DNA from 3 places in the Bradyrhizobium barranii subsp. barranii genome. Region 1 is predicted to be linked to each of the others. Evidence: riboswitches for the same ligand, from Rfam matches in the RefSeq annotation. Region 1 holds a riboswitch; each other region holds the start of a gene.

Region 1 (5,979 bases):
TATCGATGGCCGCATAGATCAGGTTCGAGCGGTCGTAGACCGGTACGATCTCGACCGATTTCGGGAGGCTGCTCGCGATCTCCCTGAAGCGCTTCTTGACGTTTTCGATGACGTCTAGGGCGTTGACGCCGAACCGCTGCAGCACGATGCCGCTCGCAACCTCGCCCTCGCCATTCAATTCGGCGATGCCGCGCCGCTCGTCGGGCCCGAGCTCGACGTTGGCGACGTCCCGCAACAGCACCGGCGTGCCGTTGCTCGTCTTCAGCACGATGTTGCCGAGATCGTTGATGCTCTTGATATAGCCCTTGCCGCGGATGACGTATTCGAACTCGGAGAGCTCGACGGTGCGGCCGCCGACGTCGGCGTTGCTGGCGCGGATCGCCTCGCGTATTTTTTGCATGCTGATGCCGCGGTCGCGCATCCGCTGCGGGTCGAGGACCACGTTGTACTGCTTGACGAAGCCGCCGACGCTGGCGACCTCGGCGACGCCTTCGGCCTTGGCCAGCGCGAACTTCAGATTCCAGTCCTGGATCGTGCGCGTGTCCGCAAGGTTCAATTCCTTCGATACGACGGCGTATTGGTAGACCCAGCCGACACCGGTGGCGTCGGGCCCGATGGTCGGGGTCACGCCGGCGGGAAGCCTGGACGCCGCGCCGTTCAGGAATTCCATGACGCGCGACCGCGCCCAATAGATGTCGGTGCCGTCCTCGAAGATCACATAGACGAAGGAGACGCCAAAGAACGAGAAGCCGCGTACGACCTTCGATTTCGGCACGGTGAGCATCGCCGTCGTCAGCGGATAGGTGACCTGATCCTCGATCACCTGCGGCGCCTGGCCGGGATACTCGGTGTAGACGATGACCTGCGTATCCGAGAGGTCCGGGATCGCATCCAGCGGAAGGTGAACCAGGGCATAGAGGCCGGCGGCAGCCGCGAAGCCGGTCCCGAACAGCACGAGCAGCAGATTGCGCGCCGACCAGGCGATGATGCGGGCGATCATTTGTGATCTCCCGTTGCATTGCCAGGGCCGGCGTCGGTGGCCTGGGATGCCGCCTCGCCAAACCCCTTCAGCGCCGCCTTCAGGTTGCTTTCCGCATCGATAAGGAAGTTGGCGGAGGTCACCACCGCCTCGCCGTCCGCGAGACCCTGGCGCACCTCGACATAGCCGCCGCCGCGACGGCCGAGCTTGACTTCCCGCGGCTCGAAACGCCCTTCCCCCTTGTCGACGAGCACGGCCTGCCGGCTGCCGGTGTCGAGCACCGCGCTGTCCTGTATCGCCAGGACGGGCGCGGCATCGGCCGTGTCGATGTCGGCATCGACGTACATGTCGGGCAGCAGCACCGCGTCCGGATTGGCGAGCTCGATCCTGATGCGAACGGTGCGCGTGTCGCGGTTCACCTGCGGATAGACGACGGCGATTGTCCCGGTGAAGGTCCGGCCGGCGAAACTGCGCGCGCGCACCGCGACTGACTGCCCCACCGCGATGTTGCCGAGATCGCGCTCGGCCACGTCGACCAGCGCCCAGACCACCGAGGTGTCCGCGATCCGGAACAGAACGTCGCCGGGATTGGCCCGCATCCCTTCGATCGCATTGCGTTCGAGCACGACCCCGTCGCGCGGTGCAGACCAGCGTATGGCGACGGGCGCGGTGTGCGTCTTGTCCATCTCCGCAATGACGGACTCGGGAACGTCGAGATTGACCAGCCGCTGTCGCGAGCCGCGGCCGTACATCTCGACACCGCCGACCGTCTTGGAGGTGATCGTCGCGAGATATTCCGCCGCCGCGGACGCCACCGCCGAACTGTAGATTTCCATCAGCGGCTGGCCGGCCTTCACGCGCGTGCCAGTGGTCACGTCGGCGACCTTCTGCACGAAGCTTTCGGCGCGCATCGCGATCACCGACACGCGGCGTTCATCGAGCTGGATCGTGCCGGGCGCCTTCACCGAGACCCGGATCGAGCGCCGCGCGACGGGCTCGGACTTCACGCCCGCGCGCTGGATCTTGCCGGGCGACAGCTTCACCGTGCCGTCGTCGGCATCGTCGCCTTCGTAAACGGCGACATAGTCCATCCCCATCGGATCCTTCTTTGGGACGGGCGACGTATCGGGCAGTCCCATGGGATTGCGGTAGTAGAGGATTTTTCGCGGCGAAGCCGCCTGCGCCTTCGGCAGCGCCGGCGCGACGGCCGCTCCATCGTCGTCGTAGACCGGCAGATAGTCCCGCCCGCGGTCGTCCTTCTTCGGACCAGCAGACCAGAGCGGCGCACCGCTCGGATCGCGGTAGTAGAGCGGCGTTCGCTCCGCGGCAGCCGCAGCCGATGTTATGTCGGCCTCAGCGAGCCAGCCCGCACCGTTCGAATGCGAGTAGTAGCCGGCCAGGACCAGGCCGCCGCCAAGCGCAAGAGCCGTCAGGAGACGCAGCGTTTTCATGTCGTGTATCCGCGCGCCCGAGAGCGCGCGTCCGTGTGAAGGAAAAAGGGGAATGTCGGGCGCTGCCGGGCAGCGCCCGAACGCTCACTTGATCGCCGTGACGATCACCTTGCCGGTGACGGTCTCCGGTTCGCCCTGCACCTTCACGGACAGCGTCATCTGGTAGCGGCCAGCCATCGGCAGGTCCGTCTTGAAGGCGTACACGCCCGGCTCCCTGGACGGCAGCGGCGCGACCGCCGATTCCATCTCGGCCATCCCGTCCGGGGCCATGTCGAGGCGGGTCTTGAAGATGACCGCATCCGGTATCGGCTTGCCGGTCTGCTTGTTCGTCAGGCGAACGGCGAGCGTGACATCTTCGCCCTTCTTCATCTGCGGAGTGACGGGCTCGAAGGCGTAGTCGCCCGCGCCCGCCATCGCGGCGGAAGCGGCAAGCGAAAGGGTGGCGGCGAGAGCCGCGGTGCTGATCTTGGAAAGCATTGTCCTGTCCTCATGAATTGATCTTTCGCCGTGGCGCGTGAAGCGCGCACGTCAGTCGTCGTCGCGAGCAGGCACGCCGCTCGCGTCTCGGGCTTTGCGAGATCAGATTCGAGGAGGTCGGAAAGGAGGACTGCCGCCGCGGAAGGAAACGACCTGATCCGGGGGAATAGCCATCGTGCTGGCCATGACGGCGAGACGTTCGAACGCCATGGGCCTGACATCACCGAGCGCGATGATCCCACCGACGCAGCAGAAACCCATCCCGCACTTGTAGCCGCCGCTATGGGAGCCTGTTCCCTTCATGTCGGGACAACAATCGTCCATCGACATGTCGGCGTCGCCGCTCATGTGCATGGCCGTCTGCATGCCATCCGACGACATTGCGAGGTTCGCCGCGGACGCGCCAACCGGCAGCATCGCCAAGGATATGGCGATGGCGACTGCCAGGATGGTACGGACGAACTGCATCAATATCGACTTACCTTGTCGGGCCGGAACTCGGCCTCAGTAGCATATTCGGACACCAAAGGCAGTCATTGATCGTGGTCAAGCGTTCGTTACCCAGGCTCGTCCGGAGGCCGGGTTGGACGTTTCGACGCGGTCCTTCGGACTATCGTGCAAAACAGCAACACAAGGCCACCATCGACCGACCGGCCCGTCCAGCAGCCCGCGCGGATGTTGACGCGCTCATCCCCTGATGCCAGTTTCGTGATCGGTAGTGTCCGCAAGGACTCTTCAAGGGAATGCGGTGCGTCCACCTCAGTGGGCAATTCCGCGGGCTGCCCCCGCAACTGTAGGCGGATAGCCGACGACCAAACGAACCACTGGAGCCCCGCTTGGGCCTCTGGGAAGGTGGTCGAAGGCGATGACCCGCGAGCCAGGAAACCTGCTACCAGCCATGGTCACGCGCGAACGCATTGGGCGGGGTGCCCTGATGTCGGACAAGTAGCCGGTGCATCCGCCGCCTGGGGCGAAGGTGGATGACTAAGGCAACCGCGGTGACGGTTTGTTTGCGTCGCCGCAGAGCGTTGTCGTGCAAAATCTTCATTTCCGTGCTGGCGCAAGGCCAGCGTTATCGCGTGCTTTCCTGATTACTCTGCTCTCGTCGGTGTCCTTGTCGTCCGCGGCGCTCGCGCAAAGCGCGACGCAGGACAACCGCTCCCGGGAGGTCGGTCCGGTGATCGTGTCGCCGCCTGCGCCGCGACAGGCTCCTGCCGTCAGCCCGGGCACTCAGAAGCAGCGCGCGGCCCGGCGCGCCGCGGGACGCAATCGTGGCGCCCCTGCTGTCGCCGTTCCGGCCACGCAAGCTCCGAGCGGCCCGGTGCAGACGCCGCTCAACACGGCAGCCGTCACCGACGTCGGCTCCCGGCTCGGCATCACGGCGCGCGAGATGCCGGCGACCGTCGAGGTCATCAGTCAGCGGACGATGCAGGACCTGGGCATCCGGACCACGACCGACGTCGCCAAGGCTGCAGTCGGCGTCACCGGCGGCGATGCGCCCGGCGCGCCCGCCATCTTCTCGATGCGTGGCTTTTCCGGCGACCAGATCTCCACGCTCTACAACGGCATCCCGATCGGGCCGTCGACCATGACCGGCCGTCCCATGGACGTGGCTGGCCTCCAGCAGGTCGAGATCATCAAGGGACCGGACTCGCTGGTGGCGGGCCTCGGTGCGACCGGCGGCGCCATCAACTACGTGAACAAGGCGCCGCACACCGGACCAATCGTCAACGACGCCTTCACCTCCTACGATTCCTTCAACGGCTATCGCGCCGGTTACGGATCGGGCGGCAGCACGCTGATCAACGGCCTCGACTACCGCTTCGACATCAGCCATTTCAACAACAAGGGCTTTATCGACGACACCTATTCGAAGCTCAGCAACGTCTCGGGCCAGCTGAACTATCGCGTCAACGAGAACCTGAGGATCTGGGGCGCGACCGAATACAGGCAGGACAACGACCGCTTCTACTGGGGGACGCCGCTGGTGCCGGCGAACGCGCCGGGCATCGTGCCGACGTATGGCGTCGTCTCCGGCCTCTGGAGCAACTATTACCTCGGCGGCGGCACGCCGGTCCCGGTCACCATCGACGCGCGCACGCTGACCACGAACTACAACGTGCTCGACAATCACAGCGGCGCCGGCGAGCTCTGGCTGCGCAGCGGCTTTCAATGGGACATCACCAACAACATCTCGCTGAAGAGCCAGGTCTATGGCTATGACGCCCACCGGCACTGGTTCAACAACGAGATCTCGTCGTTTGACCAGACCGTAGGCAATTTCGCAGGCGCGCAGAGCATCTACCGCGAGCGCCTGGCGCTCGATCACGCACAGCGACTCTACGGCAACATCACCGACCTCACCGTCAATTCCAATCTCGGCGGAATGGACAATCGCTTCGTCGCCACCGTGGCGGCGAGCAGCAACCAGTTCAACGTCTCGCAGGACACGCTGTTCTTCAATGACTACGTCGACCTCCTCAATCCGGACCGCGGCCTCTACGGCCCGCGCAGCGACGAGAAGATCTACACCCATCTCGACACCGCCTCGCTGTCGTTCGAGGACCGGCTCAAGCTGACCTCGACCTTCGCGCTGATCGGCGGCATCCGTTTTGAGAATATCGAGCTGTCGCGGACCCGCTTCGACGAGAATGGCCTCCTGAAAGCCAACTATCCTTTCTCGAAGACGTTCAATCCGGTCACCGGACGCATCGGCTACACCTGGGACATCGCGCCCGGCGTGATGCTTTACAGCCAGTACGCGACGGCAGCCGACCCGACGGTGGCGAACATCTTCATCCTCAGGCCCACGACGCCGCTGCTGCTCACGACGTCGCGGACCTACGAGACCGGCGTGAAGCTGCTGTCGGCCGACAAGCGCGCGGAGGCCACGTTCTCGGCCTTCGACATCGAGCGCAAGAACGTCTACGTCCCCGAAAGCGGCATCCTCTTCAACGTCGCCGGCAAGATGGCCTCCAAGGCGTCGAGATTGCCGCCGCGGTCAATCCGGTCGCGGGCCTGAAACTGTGGGGTAACGTCGCCTTCGTGCAGTCGCGCTTCATCGACTTCACC
Region 2 (5,979 bases), 310 kb from region 1:
GTTTTGGCGGGCGCGCGGAAGACTGGATCGACCTGTCGACCGGGATCAACCGCCTGCCTTATCCCGTGGGTGAGGTGAGCCCGCGCGCATGGAACGCGCTGCCGTCGCGCGCCGAGATCGAGAGCCTGCATCAGGCGGCGCAGCACGCTTACGGCACAAGCGCGCCGATCGTCGCGATGGGCGGTGCCCAGGCCGCCATTCAATTGCTGCCGCAACTCGCGCCAGCCGGCCGCGCGCGCATCCTTGCGCCGACCTACAATGAATATGCCGGGGTCTTGTCGATTGCGGGTTGGGATGTCCAGGAGGTCGGCGAGGTCGGCACGCTGGCGGGCGCGGATCTCGCCGTCGTCGTCAATCCCAACAATCCCGATGGCCGGCGTTTTGCGCCAAAGGATTTGCTGGCGCTGCTGCCGCGCGTCGGCCGTCTCGTCATCGACGAGAGTTTTGCCGATGCTGCCCCGCAGCTGTCGCTCGCATCCGAGGCGGATCGGCCTGGACTGCTGGTCCTGCGCTCCTTCGGCAAGTTCTATGGTCTTGCCGGCCTGAGGCTTGGGTTTGCGCTCGGCCATGCGGTCGACATCGCGAAGCTCGCGGCGATGTCGGGTCCATGGCCGGTCTCGGGAGCGGCGATCGCGATCGGCTGCCGCGCATTGCGTGACGACGCCTGGGCCGAGGCCACATCAGCGCGTCTTGCCCGGGACTGTGTTCGCCTCGACGGGATGGCGCAAGCACAGGGCTGGCGGCTCGTCGGCGGTGCATCTTTGTTTCGCCTCTATGAGACACCCGATGCACTCGCCGCCCAGGAGAGGCTGGCACACGGCCAAATCTGGTCGCGCGTATTCGCGAAACAGCCGGCATGGCTGCGCCTCGGGCTTCCGGGCCGCGAAGCCGAATGGACGCGCCTTGCTGAGGCGCTAGCGCGCTAGCGCGAGCAGGCCGCCGACGTCGAGGTGCTGTTCGATGTGATCGGCGAGGGCATCGAGCGCGCTCTCAACCCTCGCATGATAAGGCTCGTCGCCTGCCGGAATGTCGAGCTTTGCGAGATACGCCTTGCGGAAATCATCCGACGTGAACAGGCCGTGCAGATAGCTGCCTTGCACGCGGCCATCGCGCGAGATCGCGCCTTCGGGCTCGCCGTTCAGTTTCGCAAACGGGCGCGCGCGATCCGGTCCGTCGGTGTGGCCGATGTGGATTTCGTAGGCGTCGATAGGCTGGTCCGTGGCGGCATGGACAGCCGCGACGCGCGTCAGCGTCTTCTGCGGGCTCATCATTGTCGCGACGTCCAGAAGTCCGAGGCCCGGCGTGTCGCCGGCGGGACCTTCGATGCCGTCAGGGTCGGCGACGCTGCGTCCGAGCATCTGATAACCGCCGCAGAGGCCAAGCACATGGCCGCCGCGGCGACGATGCGCCAGGAGATCGATGTCCCAGCCCTGCGCGCGCAGAAAGGCGAGATCGCCGCGGGTGGATTTCGAGCCGGGGATGATGACGAGCCTGATATCGCCGGGGATAGCTTCGCCCGGCCGCACCATGACGAGATCGACGCCAGGCTCGAGCTTCAACGGATCGAGATCATCGAAATTGGCGATCCGCGACAGCGCGAGGCAGGCGATCTTGCATTGGCCCGGCTTGCGCGCATCACTCAGGCCCAGCGCGTCCTCGGCCGGCAGCTCGCCGGCGCGCGCGAACCAGGGCAGCACGCCAAGGCCGCGCCACGCGGTCTTCTGCTCGATCAGCTTGTAGCCGTCGTCGAACAGCGAGGGGTCGCCGCGGAACTTGTTGATGACGAAACCCTGGATCATCGCGGCATCGTCGGGGTCGATCACCGTCTTGATGCCGACGAGCTGGGCGATGACGCCGCCGCGGTCGATGTCGCCGACTAGCACGACGGGCACGTCGGCTTTGCGTGCAAAGCCCATATTGGCGATGTCGGCCTTGCGCAGGTTGACCTCGGCCGGGCTGCCGGCGCCTTCGACCAGCACCAGATCGGCGCGCGCCTTCAGCCGCTCGAAACTCTCCAGCACCGCGCCCATCAACGACGGCTTCATCGCCGCATATTCACGCGCCCGCGCGGTCGCGATGCGCTTTCCCTGCACGATCACCTGCGCGCCGACGTCGGTCTCGGGCTTCAGCAGCACCGGGTTCATGTCGGTGTGCGGCTCGACGCCGGCGGCCAGCGCCTGCAGCGCCTGGGCGCGACCGATCTCGCCGCCGTCGACGGTCACGGCCGCGTTGTTCGACATGTTCTGCGGCTTGAAGGGCAGCACGCGCACGCCGCGCCGCGTGAAGGCGCGGGCGAGGCCGGCGACGACGAGCGACTTGCCTACGTCCGAGCCGGCTCCCTGAATCATTAAAGCCCGCGCCATGGCGTCGTCAGAACTCGACGCCGGCTTGCGCCTTGATGCCGGAGCGGAAGGGGTGCTTGACCAGCGTCATCTCGGTGACGAGGTCGGCGATCTCGATCAGCTCGTCCTTGGCGTTGCGCCCGGTGAGCACGACATGCGTCATCGGCGGCTTGTGCGTTTTCAGGAAGTCGACGACCTCGGCGATGTCGAGATAGTCGTAGCGCAGCGCGATGTTGATCTCGTCGAGCACGACCATGCGCAGACTGGAGTCTGATATCAGCTCCTTGGCCTTCGCCCAGCCGGCCTGTGCTGCGGCGATGTCGCGGGCGCGGTCCTGCGTCTCCCAGGTGAAACCTTCGCCCATCGCATGGAACTGGCAGAGCTCGCCGAAATGGCCGGTGAGCAGGCGCCGCTCGCCGGTGTCCCAGGCGCCCTTGATGAACTGCACGACCGCGCAAGGGAAGCCATGGGCGACACAGCGGACGATCATGCCGAAAGCGGAGGAGGACTTGCCCTTGCCGGCGCCGGTGTGGACGATGATGAGGCCCTTCTCGCCGCTCTTGGTCGCCATGATCTTGTCGCGGGCGACCTTGATTTTCGCCATTTTCGCGGCGTGGCGGGCGTCGGTTTCCTCGGCCGTTTGGGTATCCGGTTCAGGCGTCATCTGACAGGGTCCTTCGGCTTGACAAGAGGCGGCCGGGGGCAAATGGTGGCCCGGCGTTGGTTCCTGTCCTATGACAGGCGAAGAGGGAATGCGATAGGGTCCGAATCGACAAGATTCGGCTCCAAACTGCAGCCGCCCCCGCGACCGTGACCGGAGAGATGCCCGAAGCCACTGATCCCCCGGGGGATCGGGAAGGCGGGGATCGAAGGGCCAAAAGCCCTGCTCCGCAAGCCGGGAGACCTGCCAGCGCGGACGAGTTTTGGACCGGCGGACGGGGTGTTCCGCGACGGGGAAACGGACCTTCGGGGGAATGGTCCGTGTGCCTCTTCGCCTCCCGCTGTTTATCCTGGAAGAGGCGATGACCGTCACACTTCACGTCTGTATTACCTGCCGTGCCGGCCAGACGCTCGACGAGGGTGAGACGACGCCCGGCAAGCGCCTGCATGGTGCGATCCTCGACGCCGGCGTGCCCGAGGGCGTCAATGTGGTTCCCGTTGAATGCCTGTCGGCATGCAGCCAGGGTTGCTCGGTTGCGCTCAGCGCGCCCGGCCGCTGGTCCTATGTCTATGGCCGTCTGTCAGAGGCCCATGCGAGGGACGTGGTCGCGGGTGCTGCGGCCTATGCCGCCGCGCCCGATGGCCTCGTGCCCTGGCGCAGCCGTCCCGAAATCTTCCGCAAGCAGTCGCTTGCCCGCATTCCCCCCATTGCCGTGTTGCCGGAGGCCGCCGAATGAACTCGCTCGCAAAAGTCCCTGTGACGGTGGTCACGGGTTTTCTCGGCTCCGGCAAGACGACGCTGATCCAGTATCTCCTCGCAAACCCTGACGGCAAGAAGCTCGCCGTGCTGGTCAACGAGTTCGGCAGCGAGGGTGTCGACGGCGAGATCCTGAAATCCTGTGCCGATGCGAATTGCCCGGAGGAGAACATTGTCGAACTCGCCAATGGCTGCATCTGCTGCACCGTTGCGGACGATTTCATTCCGACCATGGAAAAGCTTTTGGCGCGGCCGGTGCGGCCCGATCACATCCTGATCGAGACTTCTGGCCTGTCGCTGCCGAAGCCGCTGTTGAAGGCGTTCGACTGGCCGGAGATCCGTTCGCGCATCACGGTCGATGGCGTGATTGCGCTGGCCGATGCCGAGGCTGTCGCCGCGGGCCGTTTTGCGCCGGACCCGGCTGCGGTGGAAGCGCAGCGCGCGGCGGATGGAAATCTCGATCACGAGACGCCGCTGTCGGAAGTGTTCGAGGACCAGATCGCCTGCGCCGACATCGTGTTGCTGACCAAGGCCGATCTTGCGGGGGCCGCAGGGATCGAAGCCGCCAAGGCCGCCATCACCGCCGAGATGTCGCGCCGCGTGCCGATGCTATCCGTCACCGATGGCGCGATCGATGCGCGCGTCATCCTCGGCCTAGGCGCCGCCGCAGAGAACGATCTCGCCGCGCGCCCCTCGCATCACGACGGCGAGGAGGATCACGAGCACGACGATTTCGCCTCCGTCGTGATCGATCTTCCTGAAATCAGCGACATCGACGCACTGGTCGCGTCGGTGCAGCGTCTTTCGCGCGAGCAGAACGTGCTGCGCGTCAAAGGCTATATCGCGGTCGCGGGCAAGCCGATGCGCCTTCTGCTGCAAGCGGTCGGCGAGCGCGTGCGCCACCAGTTCGACAAGCCCTGGGGCGCAGCTCTCAGGCAGTCGAAGCTCGTTGTGATCGGCGAGCACGGCGATATCGACGAGGCCGCGATCAAGGTCGGACTTGGGCTTTCAGGATCTGGTATCTGATGCACGTCGTCTTCCGCGAGAGCCGCGGTCTCGAGGAGACCGCGACGCCAAGGGACATCGGCCAGGACCCGGCCGATCTCGTGGTGCTCTCGTACTCGGATTCCGACCTTGCCGCGTTCGCGGCCGGCTGGCGGCGCGGCCGCAACAGCCTGCCGTCGCTGCGGCTCGCCAATCTCGCGGAGCTGCGGCATCCGTTGTCGGTCGACACCTATATCGAGCGCACGCTGTCGCAGGCGCGCGGCATCCTGGTGCGCCTGATCGGCGGTGAATCCTATTGGCCGTACGGGCTCGCGGCCCTGCAGCAGCTGGCGAAGGACCGCAATATCGTGCTGGCCGTGCTGCCGGCCGACGGCCGCGACGACACGCGGCTCGATGCCTACTCGACCCTGCCGGTTTCGACGCTGCGCCGGCTCAAGGTGCTCTGTGACACCGGCGGTCCTGTTGCAGCCCAGGCCGCGATCGCGCAGCTCGCGTTGGCCTCGGGCCTTTACGCAGGCCCGGTCGTCGGCGAGATGAACCTGCCTGAGATGGGCTTTTACGATCCCGCGCGTGGTGTCATTGCTGCGCCGATGGCAGGCGAGGGAAAGCCGCTCGCGCTCGTGACCTTCTATCGTTCCTATCTCACCGCCGCGGATACCGGGCCGGTCGACGCCCTGATCGCGGCGCTGCGCGAGCGCGGCTTTGACGCGTATGGCGTGTTCGTCACCTCGCTGAAGGCTCCGGGCGTTGCGGATTGGCTGCGGACGTATTTCGCGACGAATCCTCCCGCCGCGATCGTCAACGCGACGGCGTTCTCGGCGATGGGCGACGACGGCACGACACCGTTCGATGCTGCATCGTGTCCCGTCTTCCAGGTCGCGCTCTCATCGGCACGGCGCGAGGACTGGGCGGAGTCGCTGCGCGGCCTGTCGCCCGGCGATCTCGCGATGCATGTGGTGCTGCCGGAGGTCGACGGCCGCCTGTTCGCGGGCGTGGTGAGTTTCAAATCGGCCGCGGAGCGTGATCCCGATCTGCAATTTTCGCATCTGGCGCACCGGCCCGATGAGGAGCGCGTCAAGGCCGTCGCCGCGCGCGTTGCGGCCTGGCGGCGCCTCGCGGACACGCCAGCCGCCGAGAAGCGGGTGGCGCTCGTGCTCTCGAACTACCCGGGCCGTCCACATCAGATCGCGCATGCGGTTGGTCTCGATGCGCTTG
Region 3 (5,979 bases), 330 kb from region 1:
GGCCTGCTGGCTTCTGCGCGCGCGACTGCGCGCTGACCGGCTTCGAAGGCGAATGCCAGCTCCGTGGGGGGGAGCGCTGCTTCCACGCTGAAGTCGCGCGTGCCGCTGCGCGGCTTGTCAGTGACGATTCCTGCCATCTCCTCCTGCGCCAGCGTACCGGCGTCGACGACCTCAAGGTTTGAGCCAAGCTCACGCGCCAGCACCGAGATCGCGGCACCGCCCGAGGCAAAATTCGCCATCATCGCGATGGTCACTCCTTGCGGATAGGCCGACACGCCCTGCGCGACGATGCCGTGATCGCCGGCGAAGACGATGATCGGCACTCGCGCGGCGCGCGGCTGCTCGGTCGCCTGCAGGCCCGCAAGCTCGACCGCAAGCTGCTCCAGCCGGCCGAGCGCGCCGGCCGGTTTTGTGAGTTGCGCCTGACGCGCGAGCGCCGCCTCGCGGTGGACAGCGGAGACATCGGGGCATTTCCGGGTGACCCATTCAGGGAGCATGCTGCCTCGCTTACGGCCGGCGCTTGAGAATGTAGCTGTCCATGATCCAGCCATGCCGTTCGCGCGCATCCTGTCGCGCGGCGACGATGTGCGGGGCGATCTCGGCCAGAACGCCCGACATGACGATCTGATCGGGCATGCCGAGATAGGCGCCCCACCAGATGTGCAGCCCCGCAGGATCGAGCGACTGGAACGCCGTGCCGCCGTCGAGCATCACCACCACGGTATCGACGCCCTGCGGCCAGCCACCCTCGCGCAAGCGGCGCCCCGTCGTGACGAGGAAGGGCTCGCCGATGTCGTTGAGCGGCAGCGCATGCGCCGCGCACAGCGCCTGGATCGAAGTGATGCCGGGCACGACGTCGATATCAGGCAAGGGATCGAGCCGCCGCGCAATGCGCAGCGACGAATCATACAGTGAGGGATCGCCCCAGATCAGCAGCGCGACTTTGCCATCATCACCGAGATGGCTGGCGATCGTCTGCGACCAGGCCGCGGCCACGGCCTCGTGCCAATCGTCCACGCCCTTGTGATAATCCGCTTCACCGGCATCGCGCACGGGAAGATCGAACTCGGCAATGCGCGTCGTTTGATTGGTGAGCACATCCGCGCAGATCGTCCGCCTGAGATCTGCGAGATCGGACTTCGCCGTCCCCTTGCGCGGGATCAGGATGAGATCGGCCGCGTTGATGGCTTGAACGGCGGCGCGCGTGAGCTGCTCGGGATCGCCGCAACCGATGCCTATCAGGGAGAGCGTGAGCATCGCGCGTTCAGGGGCGGCCATGACGGCCGCCCCTTTGTCTCTTAAGCCGCGTTGTGCAGGCGCGGCGTGACGAGACCGGGCGCGGTGACGCCACGCAGCGATTTTGCCAGTGCCAGCACACCGAGGTCGGCCAGCGGCTCGATCACTATGACGAGCGCGTAGGAGGCCGCGAAGGTCGCGATGTTGACGAGGTTGGTCGCACCGAAGCCCGAGCCATAGAGCGCCCAGAACGCAACCCAGGCGATGACGCCGGCCTGATACGTGGTCGACAGCGCCAGCGCCTGCCGATACCTGAGATCGACATAGGCGGCGTTGCGGGCAATGATCCGCGCGGCGATCGCCTGGATCCCGAACAGCGGCACCAGCAGCGTGGTGACGTTCATGCCGAATTGCGGCAGATCGGGCGGCTCGAAGAAGATGCCCTGGAACAACAGTCCGAACGCAAGGCCGAAGGCCGCGGGCGCCGCCCCAAACAGCAGGAACAGGGTCGAGCCAAGGATGAAGTGCACCTCGGAGACGCCGACCGGGAAGTGCGGCAGGATCTCGAAGAAGACGAACACGAGGCCCGTGGTGGCGAGCGTCCGCGCCGCGAACGACGTGATGCCCTGCTCGCGCACGGTCTCGACCGCGAGCTTCAGCGCAACGCCGCCGACGGCGATGCCGGTTGCGTAACTCAACACGAGCTTGGCGCCCGATACAACTCCGGGTTCGATATGCATGGTTCAGTTCCTTCCTGCCGTCACACCCGACGGCCTTGGCCACAAAACATGCACGGCCGGTCTCCTGGCTCGCGGTTCACTGGGGTTCTCCGGCCTTCCCGGGCCTTGCGGCCCAGTGGCTGATCGGAGTCCCTCACCGCTTACAGTCGCGGGGGCGGCTGGGGTTTTGGGCGGCGCAACTGTCCGCCCACCCCCATTCCCGATTATGCTCTGGCGGCTTGCACCACCCCGAGCACCATGCGTCTCCTGTGTGCCCCTTTCGCCAGCCGGGCGTCAAGGGGCGAAGGGCGGCCGGGACGGTCATGACGGATAATCGCCCGCCAGCGCGCCGAACAGGATCACGGCAGCCGTCGAGGCGGCGCCGCCCCGCGCAAGCTGTTCGGCCAGCTCGGCAATGGTGGTGCGGACCAGCCGCTCGTCGGGACGACCGAGGGATTCGGCGAACAGCGCCGGGGTATCCGGCGCGAGGCCGTGCTCGATCAATTTTGCGACAAGCGCCGGAAAGGTGCGCCGGCCCATATAGACCACGGTGGTCGCTTCGGGATCCGCCAGCGCCGCCCAGTTCAAATTCTGCGGCAGCTCGCCGGTGACATCGGCCCCGGTCACGAACTGCACCCGGCGCGACGTGTGGCGCCGGGTCAGGGGAATGCCGGCTTGCGCGGCGGCGACACAGGCCGAGGTGATTCCGGGAATGATCTCGTAGCCGATGCCGGCTTCGCGCAGCGCCTCCAGCTCCTCCTCGAGCCGGCCAAAGATACCGGCATCGCCCGATTTCAGCCGCACCACACGGACGCCGGCCGCGGCGTAGTCGATCAGCAGGCGGTTGACGTGGTGCTGCTTGGTCGAGGGCCGCCCTGCCCGCTTCCCGACCGCGACGAGATTGGCGCCGGGCCGGGCCAGATCGAGGATCGCGCCGGAGGCGAGGTCGTCATAGAGCACGACGTCGGCATCGCGCAGCCGCGCGGCGCCTTTGAGCGTGAGGAGCTCGGGGTCGCCGGGGCCGGCCGAGATGAAAGTGACAAAACCGCTCACCGATCCTCCGCGATCAGATGGAAGAACGTGCCGGTGGCTTGTCCCCGCCGCGAGCCGGTCTCGGCGATGACCGCGCCTGTTGCATCGTGCACGACCGCCAGCGGCGTATCGGGCTGCGCGATAATCGTCGAATAGTGGAACTCATGACCGCGCAGGCGCGCACCGACCTGATGGCCCGGCATCGGCGCGGCGAGCGCAGCGAGACGATAGCCGAGATGCATGCGGCGCTTGGCAAAGCTCGTCTCCAGTCCGAGCAGGCCCGTCATCTCATGGCGAATGCCGTCGGCGTCGGTCAGAGCGGTTCCCAGCACCATATAGCCTCCGCATTCGCCGTGCACCGGCCGTGTGTCAGCGAACGCGCGCAAGCCACTGCGAAAGCGGGCATTGGCCGCGATCTTCCCCGCGTGCAGCTCGGGATAGCCGCCGGGCAGCCAGCAGACGTCGGCGCTCGCGTCGGGCGCTTCATCGGCAAGCGGCGAGAATGTCGAGATCTCGGCGCCGGCCGCGCGCCAGGCCTCCAGCATGTGCGGATAGATGAAGGAGAACGCGGCATCGCGGGCCAACGCAATGCGCTGCCCGGGCGGCGTCACGTTCATGCCGTTTACCGCCGGTTGCGGCGACCAGCTTGCTGCCGATCGCAGCACCGCATCGAGATCGACATGCTCGGCGACGAAGCGCGCGGCTTCGTCGATCAGCTTGCCGATCTCGGCCTGCTCCTCGGCCTGCACCAGGCCGAGATGCCGTTTCGGCAGGCTGATCTCGGCATGACGCGGCAGCGCGCCGAACACGGCGATGCCGGCGTCGTTGAGTGCACGCCGCACGAGATCTTCATGCCGTGGGCTGGCGACGCGGTTGAGCACCACGCCGGCAAGGCGCACACCGGCTCGATAGTCGCGAAGGCCTGCGGCGATCGCCGCCGCCGTCTGCGCCTGTCCGGAGGGATCGATCACCAGCAGCACCGGCCAGCCCAGCATCTCGGCAATGTCGGCGGTGGCGCCGGTGCCGGAGACGCCGCGCGCCGCGACGCCGTCGAACAGGCCCATCGAGCCCTCCGCGAGCACGACATCGGCATTAGTGCCGCGACCGACGAGATGAGCAATCGTCCCGCGATCCATCGCCCAGCTATCGACGTTGACGGAAGCGCGCCCCGTCGCAGCGGCATGGAAGGCGGGATCGATATAATCGGGCCCGCTCTTGAAGCACTGCACGTTCAATCCGCCATTGCGCCAGGCGCGCGCGAGCGCCAGCGTCAGCGTGGTCTTGCCGACGCCGGAGGCCGGCGCGGAGATGACGAGCCCTGCCGGCATCACGATGCCTCCGGAAAGCGCGGATCGGCGCCGACCGGCCGATAGCGGCGGTCGTAGTCGACGGCATAGAGGCGGCTCTCGTCGAAATCCGCCGCTCCAAGCGTCTTGCCAACCAAAATGAGTGCCGTGCGCTCCATCTCGGTGCCGACGGCGGCATCGAGCGTCGCCAGCGTGGCGCGAACGATGCGCTGGTCCGGCCAGCTCGCGCGCCAGACGATGGCGACCGGGCAATCCGCGCCGTAATGCGGCGTCAGCTCGGCGACGACCTTGTCGAGCAGATGGATCGACAGATGGATCGCGAGCACCGCACCGGTGGCGGCGAACGACGCGAGCTTTTCGCCCTCAGGCGTTGCGCTGGCGCGGCCCGGCGTGCGCGTCAGCACCACCGTCTGGGCAAGACCGGGAAGCGTCAGCTCGACCTCCAGTGCAGCTGCCGCAGCCGAGAAGGACGGCACGCCCGGCGTGACCGTGTAGGGAATACCGAGCGCGCGCAGGCGGCGAAGCTGCTCGCCCATCGCCGACCAGATCGCGAGATCGCCGGAATGCAAGCGAGCAACATCCTTGCCGTCGGCATGCGCGGCAGCGATCTCCGCGATGATCTCGTCGAGCGACAGCGGCGCGGTGTTGACGATGCGGGCGCCGGGCGGGCAATGCGCCAGCACGCCCTCGGGCACCAGCGAGCCCGCATAGAGGCAGACCGGACAGGCCGCGATCAGGTCGCGTCCGCGCAACGTCAGCAAATCCGGAGCGCCCGGTCCTGCACCGATGAAGTGCACCGTCATGCGCCGTCTCCTTCCGCGATCGCGGCGGTCGCGGTGCGATCCCGCGAGACCACCCGCGTCGCAATCAATCGCGCGCGGGGGCCAGCCGCAACGAGCGCCGCGGCTTCAGCGACCGAGCCCGTGCCGAACTTTTCCGCGACGAGTTTTGACTGCGTCGGCGTCTCGATGCCGGCCAGCATGTCCGCCGGAACCGGCTTGATCGGTACGCCGCATTCGCGCGCGAGCTGCTTCAGCACTTCCGCGTCGGCCTTGTCGCTGACAGTCGCGACCGCCGCGAGGCCTTCGGAACCACCGGCTGCCAGCAGCGCCTCGCGCAGCGAAGCCAGCGTGACATCCTTCTTGAATCCGAGTCCGGCGACTTTCATCGAACCGCACTCCATTGCACCACGGGCCGCGACGCTTCCCAGGACCTGTAGCGACCGAGCGGCGCTGCATAGGCAATCTCGACCCGCATCAACTCGCCGCCGTGGCGCTGGTGCAGTTCGCCGAGCAGCGCCTCCGTCTCCAGCGTCACCGCATGCGCGACGAGCCGCGCACCCGGCGAGAGCCGTGACCAGATGGCATCGAACATCGCGATATCGAGACCGCCACCGATGAAGACCGCGTCCGGCACTTCCAGCGCAGCGAGAGCTTCGGGCGCGGACGCCGCGATGACATTAATCCGATGCGCCAATCCAAACGCTGCAGCATTGCTACGGATATTCGCGGCACGATCCTCGCGTGCCTCGATGGCGCTCGCCGTCCCGCCGCACAGCGCCCATTCCACCGAGATCGAGCCAGAACCCGCACCGATATCCCACAGCCGCTCGCCGGGTCGCGGCGCCAGCGCCGAGAGCGCCAGCGCGCGCACCGGCCGCTTGGTAATCTGGCCGTCGTGAGCGA

What was found. A riboswitch is a leader RNA that binds a small molecule or an ion and turns the genes downstream of it on or off. The one in region 1 is predicted to bind cobalamin.
Region 2: linked by a shared signal. The riboswitch ahead of J4G43_RS18765 (DUF1636 family protein) and the one ahead of J4G43_RS17450 (TonB-dependent receptor) in region 1 are both predicted to bind cobalamin.
Region 3: linked by a shared signal. The riboswitch ahead of J4G43_RS18830 (energy-coupling factor ABC transporter permease) and the one ahead of J4G43_RS17450 (TonB-dependent receptor) in region 1 are both predicted to bind cobalamin.

What each region holds. Positions count from the first base shown of each region.
Region 1 is NZ_CP086136.1:3,661,022-3,667,000, reverse strand. Features, by position in the region: gene J4G43_RS17470 (efflux RND transporter permease subunit) at 1-1,000, opposite strand, end outside; gene J4G43_RS17465 (efflux RND transporter periplasmic adaptor subunit) at 997-2,430, opposite strand; gene J4G43_RS17460 (FixH family protein) at 2,515-2,907, opposite strand; gene J4G43_RS17455 (hypothetical protein) at 3,010-3,375, opposite strand; cobalamin riboswitch at 3,607-3,815, shown strand; gene J4G43_RS17450 (TonB-dependent receptor) at 4,016-5,929, shown strand; gene J4G43_RS17445 (TonB-dependent receptor domain-containing protein) at 5,896-5,979, shown strand, end outside.
Region 2 is NZ_CP086136.1:3,973,778-3,979,756, forward strand. Features, by position in the region: gene cobD (threonine-phosphate decarboxylase CobD) at 1-926, shown strand, start outside; gene J4G43_RS18755 (cobyric acid synthase) at 915-2,363, opposite strand; gene cobO (cob(I)yrinic acid a,c-diamide adenosyltransferase) at 2,371-3,006, opposite strand; cobalamin riboswitch at 3,047-3,268, shown strand; gene J4G43_RS18765 (DUF1636 family protein) at 3,365-3,739, shown strand; gene cobW (cobalamin biosynthesis protein CobW) at 3,736-4,785, shown strand; gene cobN (cobaltochelatase subunit CobN) at 4,785-5,979, shown strand, end outside.
Region 3 is NZ_CP086136.1:3,986,446-3,992,424, reverse strand. Features, by position in the region: gene cobT (nicotinate-nucleotide--dimethylbenzimidazole phosphoribosyltransferase) at 1-497, opposite strand, end outside; gene cobF (precorrin-6A synthase (deacetylating)) at 508-1,257, opposite strand; gene J4G43_RS18830 (energy-coupling factor ABC transporter permease) at 1,299-1,976, opposite strand; cobalamin riboswitch at 2,014-2,231, opposite strand; gene cobA (uroporphyrinogen-III C-methyltransferase) at 2,277-3,008, opposite strand; gene J4G43_RS18820 (cobyrinic acid a,c-diamide synthase CobB) at 3,005-4,315, opposite strand; gene cobM (precorrin-4 C(11)-methyltransferase) at 4,315-5,097, opposite strand; gene J4G43_RS18810 (cobalamin biosynthesis protein) at 5,094-5,462, opposite strand; gene cbiT (precorrin-6Y C5,15-methyltransferase (decarboxylating) subunit CbiT) at 5,459-5,979, opposite strand, start outside.